Regions from separate parts of the Roseburia sp. AF22-2LB genome, predicted to be linked through region 1. Evidence: predicted binding sites of a transcription regulator. Region 1 holds the regulator's gene; the other holds the start of a gene.
The links. Region 1 encodes NrdR, which represses ribonucleotide reductase genes. Its sites were predicted from a motif close to CACAANATNTTGTG; they were not measured.
Positions count from the first base shown of each region.

Region 2: a site for NrdR is predicted at 1,663-1,676, ahead of nrdD (anaerobic ribonucleoside-triphosphate reductase). Genes of this name have one in related genera too.

Region 1 covers NZ_QTWM01000002.1:273,119-276,958, forward strand. The annotation lists gene DWX96_RS04050 (hypothetical protein) at 1-307, opposite strand, end outside; gene trmD (tRNA (guanosine(37)-N1)-methyltransferase TrmD) at 361-1,107, opposite strand; gene rimM (ribosome maturation factor RimM) at 1,116-1,661, opposite strand; gene DWX96_RS04065 (hypothetical protein) at 1,824-2,231, opposite strand; gene nrdR (transcriptional regulator NrdR) at 2,325-2,777, opposite strand; gene DWX96_RS04075 (YlmC/YmxH family sporulation protein) at 2,942-3,193, opposite strand; gene ychF (redox-regulated ATPase YchF) at 3,255-3,840, opposite strand, start outside.
Region 2 covers NZ_QTWM01000002.1:439,038-442,877, reverse strand. The annotation lists gene DWX96_RS04860 (iron-containing alcohol dehydrogenase) at 121-1,338, shown strand; gene nrdD (anaerobic ribonucleoside-triphosphate reductase) at 1,773-3,840, shown strand, end outside.

The DNA of each region.
Region 1 (3,840 bases):
CCTGCACTTTGTCTTCTTTTGTAACAAGCAAAGCCTGAAGCTGTTTTGCTTTCTCACGGAATTCATCAATCTGCTTTAATAAGAAATCTTCCTTATCCATTCCTTTATCCACCTTACTGTTTGTCCTCTCTGACCTGTTATGCTGTTCGTTTTCTTTTAACGAAGGGGCTGCCTTTCTGGTCTCCGTATTTCTTATCTGTACCTTCTGTTGTGTCACCGGCTCTTTTCTGCTCCGGTCCGGCGTCCCATAACTCTTCGCATTTTTACGGTAAAACATCGTTTTCAGCACATCAAAAAAGCTTTTCACTACCGTCTTCCTCCTGCGGAATCTCTTCCATTCCTATTACTGCTAGACACATTCTAGCATTTACCCTGTGATTTGTCCAGCAAATGCTCAACCATTGCTTTCTCCTTTGCTGTCAAATCTGCATCTGCCAGCAAATCCGGTCTTCGTTCCATGGTTCTTTTAATGGATTGTTCTCTCCTCCATGCTTCTACCTTTGCATGGTCTCCGGAAAGTAAAATAGCTGGAACTTTCTTTCCCATCCAGTCTTCCGGTCTGCTATACTGCGGATATTCCAATAAATTTCCTTCAAAGGATTCTGTGGTTCCGGATTCATCATTTGCCAGTACGCCAGGCACCATACGGGATATCGCATCCACCATGACCATTGCCGGAAGTTCTCCTCCTGTCAGCACATAATCTCCAATCGACACATAATCCGTCACAATTTCTTCTAACACACGTTCATCGATGCCCTCATAATGCCCACAAAGCAATACCAGGTCTTCTTCCTTCGCATAATCCTTTGCCATTTCCTGCTGAAACGTATTGCCCTGAGGTGTAAGATATACTGTTCTTGGCTTTCTTCCAATCTTCTGCGCCACTGCCTGCCACGCATCATAAATCGGCTGTGCCTGCATTACCATCCCGGCTCCGCCACCATACGGATAATCATCTACTTTTTTATGACGGTCTAACGTATAATCCCGGATGTTAATTGTTTCTATATTTAAAAGTCCTTTGCCAACTGCTCTTCCGATGATACTGGTATTCAGTCCCCGTTCTACCATATCCGGAAATAATGTTAATATATGAAAATTCATTTTGCTACCTACTTCTTATTAATATCACGAAGCCCATTTAAAAGGTGTACCGTAATGGTGCCTTCCTCTATATTGACATTTTTTACACAATCCTTAATTGCCGGAAGTAAAATATCATCTTCCCCATCTTTATGTAATACATAAATGTCATTTGCACCGGTCTGAAGTACATCCTTTACTTCACCTAAATCTTCTCCGTCATCTCCGACTGCCTTTAAGCCAATCAAATCAGCCACGAAATATTCATTCGGAGCCAGCTTTACAGCATTTTCCCTTGTTACATAAAGCCCTCTGCTCTTATACTTCTCTACATCATTTATATTATCAAATTCTTTGAATTTTAATATTACCAGATTTTTAAAGAAGCGCGCCTGTGTAACCTGAAGCTCCATCGGTTCTTTTCCAGTATCCAAAAATACCTGCTTCAGCTTTTTAAAACGCATGACATCATCTGTTGTCGGATATACCTTCACTTCGCCACGCACACCATGTGTATTGGTAAGTACTCCTACCTGCAGCATTTCTTCCTTCCAGTCTTCCTGCACTTTCTTCATATTCTATCCTCTTTCTCTTATACTTCCCGTTCTTCAGACAAGCCTGAATTTAATTATACAAAAGAAGCATAACTGCCGCAAGTAAAAAAGGTAAGATTCTTAAGAATTCTTAGGAATCTTACCTTCTAACGGTCTCTTACTTTTTTATAATCAAAATTGCTCTTATAAATTAAAGTTTTCTACATTTCGCACTTTTGCAGTATCCGTTGCAGTAATCTGCCGGATTCCGCTCTGTTCAATGTTCTCTCCCACAAAGAACTGATACTGCTGCAGTACCTGATCTTTGTGCATATCGGATAATGCCTTCTCAACATCCAGGCTATGTATATCACTTTCAGAACCTTTCATCTCGTAGGTACGATCCGGCTGGTACTGTGCTGCATAATCTGCTGCCCCAAAATCCTGTTCTCTTCGTACCGGAGTCTCTAAGGTATCCTTCTGCTGCTGTTCAGATGCACCGGCATCTGCTGCCGTCTTAACAACCGGTGTATCTTCTACTGCATTCCGGATATTCTGTATGCTGTTGTAATCGTAAAATCCCGCATTGGGACGAATTCCTGAAATATTCATAACGATCACGTTCCTCACATCATAATTATCTGCTACTAATTTTATCGGATAAATTCAACCAAAATTAACCCTTTTCTCCAAAAAGATTTTCTTTTATTTATCCAGCATTTTCTTTAACTCATTCATAAAGGTATTTACATCCTTAAATTCACGATATACAGATGCAAAACGAACATACGCCACTGCATCTAAATCTTTAATCTTATCCATCAGAATCTCACCAATTACGGTACTTGGGATTTCCTTTTCTTCCCGATTAAAAATCTCTGTCTCCACTTCATCAACCAGTCTGGTTATCTGCTCCACGGATACCGGTCTCTTATGGCAGGCACGAAGTACACCTGCTTCAATCTTGGAACGGTCATACTGCTCTCTGCAGTTATCCTTTTTTATTACAATCAATGGAATTGTCTCAACTTTTTCATAAGTTGTGAAACGTTTTCCACAATCGTCACATAATCTTCTCCGGCGAATGGAGTTATTGTCATCTGCCGGTCTCGAATCAATTACTCTGGTATTTTCACTGCTGCAAAATGGGCACTTCATCTTTTTTCTCCTATTCTAAAAGCTACGCAAAACATGCTTTGTGAATTTTACGTAAATAATACCGTTTTTCCATCACCAAACGTTCATAAAGAACTGCTGATATCAGCTTTTACAAATATTGGTCGTACTATTTTTAGTATAACTTTCTCGTATTCTTATGTCAACTAACTTTTCACATCTTCTACACAGACATCTACCAGAATAATATCCGGTCCAATCCGCACAACACGTTTCCATGGAATAATATATTCGCATGCCGGACAAAAAATACAGAAAAATTTTCCCGGCGCAGCTACAACCAGTGCACAGATTCTTCCATTGCACTCATCCAGTTCCAAATCCACCACATTTCCCAGGCAGCAACAGTCTGCAATATTAATCACCTGCTTTTCACACAATTCACAATAGCGTATCATGTGCCTGCCCCACTGTGCCTTTTCTTCTATTTATACTATGCCGGATTTTTCAAAAGGTTCCTTATACGTTGAAACGGAATAAAATAATATCGCCATCCTGAACAACGTAATCTTTTCCTTCCAATCTTACCAGTCCCTTTTCTTTTGCTGCTGTCATGCTTCCACACTCAATCAGATGGTCATAGGATACCACCTCTGCACGTATAAATCCACGCTCGAAGTCGGTATGAATCTTTCCTGCCGCCTGCGGTGCCTTGGTTCCCTTGGTAATAGTCCATGCTCTTGTCTCATCTTCTCCTGATGTAAGGTAGCTGATAAGTCCTAACAATTTATAGCTTGCTGCAATCAGTTTCTCAAGTCCGGATTCTTTTAATCCAAGGTCCTCTAAGAACATTGCTTTTTCATCATCATCTAATTCCGCAATTTCCTGTTCAATCTGTGCGCAGATAACAAATACTTCACTGTTTTCTGCGGCTGCCTGTTCTCTTACTCTTGCAACATGTGGATTGTCTGCGCCATCATCTGCAAGGTCATCCTCACTTACATTTGCTGCATAGATAACCGGTTTTGCAGTTAATAAATTATAAGATGCAAACCATGCCTGCTCGTCCTCATCATCACTCAACGGATAAGTCTTTGCCATCTTT
Region 2 (3,840 bases), 170 kb from region 1:
AACCAAATTTTATAAAAATTTCACAAAAAATAAGAAAAATCCAGTTACCTTTTGTATATTATTATGTTATGATAAAAATATATCAGTAAACATACAATGATTATCAAGGAGGTATTACGAATGCAGAGATTTACATTACCAAGAGATTTATACCACGGCAAAGGTGCATTGGAGGCACTGAAGAACTTCGAAGGAAAGCGCGCAATGATCTGTGTTGGTGGAGGCTCCATGAAACGGTTTGGTTTCCTGGATAAAGCAGAGGCATATCTGAAAGAAGCAGGTATGGAAGTGGAACTGTTTGAAGGAATTGAACCGGATCCATCTGTTGAGACCGTGATGAAGGGTGCTGCCGCTATGGAGAAGTTTCAGCCGGACTGGATTGTAGCAATCGGTGGTGGTTCTCCAATTGATGCTGCGAAAGCAATGTGGATTAAATATGAATATCCGGATATTACCTTTGAAGATATGTGTAAGGTATTTGGAATTCCGAAATTAAGAAAGAAAGCACATTTTTGTGCAATTTCTTCTACCTCAGGAACAGCAACAGAAGTAACTGCATTTTCCATTATTACGGATTATGAGAAGGGAATCAAATATCCGATTGCGGATTTTGAGATTACACCGGACGTAGCAATCGTTGACCCGGAACTGGCAGAGACCATGCCGCAGAAACTGGTAGCCCATACTGGAATGGATGCGATGACACATGCCATTGAAGCGTATGTTTCAACTGCCAACAGTGATTTTACAGACCCGCTGGCACTCCATGCCATTGAGATGATTCAGCATGATCTGATTGATTCCTATAACGGAGATATGGCAAAACGTGATGCCATGCACAATGCCCAGTGTCTGGCTGGAATGGCATTTTCCAATGCACTGCTTGGAATCGTACATTCTATGGCACATAAGACCGGTGCCGCATTTGCCGACTACGGTGCACATATTATTCATGGCGCAGCTAATGCCATGTATCTGCCGAAGGTTATTGCATTTAATGCAAAGGATGAGACTGCAAAGAAACGTTATGGCGTGATTGCAGACTTTATGAAGCTTGGCGGAGAGACACTGGACGAGAAAGTCGCACTTTTAATCCAGTACCTGCGTAAGATGAATGATGACTTGAATATTCCGCACTGTATTAAGAACTACGGACCGGACAGCTATCCGGCTGAGCAGGGCTTTGTACCGGAAGAAGTATTCTTAGAGAGACTGCCTGAGATTGCAGCCAATGCAATTTTGGATGCCTGCACCGGCTCCAACCCAAGACAGCCAAGTCAGGAAGAAATGGAAAAACTGCTGAAATGCTGTTACTATGACACAGAAGTAGATTTCTAAAAAATAGATTAAAAATGAAGTAAGCCCCGTTTCGATATCGCATTGATATTTGAGACGGGGTTTTTACAGTCTGAAAAATGGTTTTACAAAGGTAATACCCCCACAGCACTGCGGGGGTACAAAGGGGAGTTATGAAAATTTATGAAAAAAGTTTTATCAAATAGAGAGACAAGACATTGGGGGATGAACCTGTTCTCTATTGATATTTGTAGTATACCCGGATTTTGTGAAAAATAATTGTCCAGATTATGAAAAAAGCGTTAAATTCTAAAAAAATTTTTCTGAAAAAAATTCACGAATCTTGTATATCCCCCTTGCGTAAAACACAAGATATGGTATACTGTATATGCGTTGAAGAGATTCGACACAAAATCTAGTACAGTTTTGTGCCGATTTTATGCGAATAGACTATTTTTTTATGGGAGAGGATTTCAATGAAAATCATTAAAAGAAGCGGCGCAGAGGCTGTTTTTGACATTTCAAAAATTATTATTGCAATCAATAAAGCGAACCATGAGGTGGTGGAAGCGGAACGATTGACTGCAGACCAGATTAAGGAGATTGCACAATATATAGAGGATTCCTGTAAGGATGCCAACCATGCCCTGAATGTAGAAGATATTCAGGACTTAGTGGAGGATCAGTTAATGGACAAGAGGGCTTTTTCTGTTGCCCGGAAATACATTACTTACCGCTATAAACGTGCCCTGGTACGTAAATCCAACTCTACGGATGAACAGATTTTAAGTCTGATTGAATGTAATAATGAAGAAGTAAAACAGGAGAATTCCAATAAGGATTCAACCGTAAACAGCGTGCAGCGTGACTATATGGCTGGTGAGGTGAGTAAGGATATTACCAGAAGATTCCTTCTCCCGGAGGATATTGTAGAGGCACATGAACAGGGAATTATCCATTTCCATGATGCAGATTATTTTGCACAGCATATGCATAACTGTGATCTGGTAAATTTAGAGGATATGTTACAGAACGGAACCGTTATCAGCGGAACCAGAATTGACAAGCCACATTCGTTCTCTACAGCATGTAATATTGCAACCCAGATTATTGCTCAGGTGGCAAGCTCCCAGTATGGCGGACAGAGTATTTCACTGGCACATTTAGTACCATTTGTCCAGATCAGCCGCGAGAAAATTCATGCAGAGCTGGTGCAGACATTAAAAGAGAGCGATGTGGAACTGAGCGAAGAGAAGATTAACAGCATTGTGGAAAGAAGACTTCATGCGGAAATCGAGCGGGGCGTACAGGTTATCCAGTATCAGGTAGTAACCCTGATGACTACCAACGGACAGTCCCCATTCGTAACCGTGTTCATGTATCTGAACGAAGCAAAGAATGAGCAGGAGAAAAAAGACCTTGCCATGATTATAGAGGAAGTGCTAGACCAGCGTTATCAGGGTGTTAAGAATGAGGATGGCGTATGGATTACACCGGCATTTCCAAAGTTGATTTATGTATTGGAAGAGGATAATATCCATGAGGATTCGGAATACTATTATCTGACCAAGAAAGCAGCAAAATGTACTGCAAAGCGTATGGTTCCGGATTATATTTCTGAGAAGAAAATGAAGGAATTAAAAGATGGCAACTGCTATACCTGTATGGGCTGCCGTTCCTTCCTTACCGTATATCATGATGAAGATGGCAAGCCAAAGTTCTATGGTCGTTTCAATCAAGGCGTGGTAACCTTGAATCTGGTAGATCTGGCATGCTCTTCCGGCGGAGATTTTGAAAAATTCTGGAAGCTATTTGATGAGCGTTTGGACCTTTGCTACCGTGCATTGATGGCACGTCATAACCGCCTGAAGGGAACACCTTCTGATGTGGCACCGATTCTCTGGCAGTATGGAGCACTTGCCCGTCTGAAAAAAGGCGAGACCATAGACAAGCTTTTATATGGTGGATATTCTACTATTTCACTGGGTTATGCAGGACTTTGCGAATGTACCAGATATATGACTGGAAAACCACATACCGACCCGGCAGCAACACCATTTGCCTTAAAGGTAATGCAGCGGTTAAATGATGCCTGCAAGGAGTGGAAAGAGAAAGAAAATATTGATTTCTCCGTATATGGAACACCGCTTGAGTCTACCACCTATAAATTTGCAAAATGTTTACAGAAACGTTTCGGAGTTATTCCGGGTGTTACCGATAAGAATTACATTACCAACAGCTATCATGTGCATGTAACCGAAAATATCGATGCATTTACCAAACTGAAATTCGAATCCCAGTTCCAGGCACTTTCGCCGGGTGGAGCAATCAGCTATGTGGAAGTTCCGAACATGCAGGATAATCTGGATGCTGTTTTATCTGTAATGAAATTCATCTATGAGAATATCATGTATGCAGAGTTAAATACCAAGAGCGATTACTGCCAGGTATGTGGCTATGATGGTGAGATTCAGATTGTAAAAGATGATGATGGAAAATTAGTATGGGAGTGCCCGCATTGCCACAACCGTGATCAGGATAAGA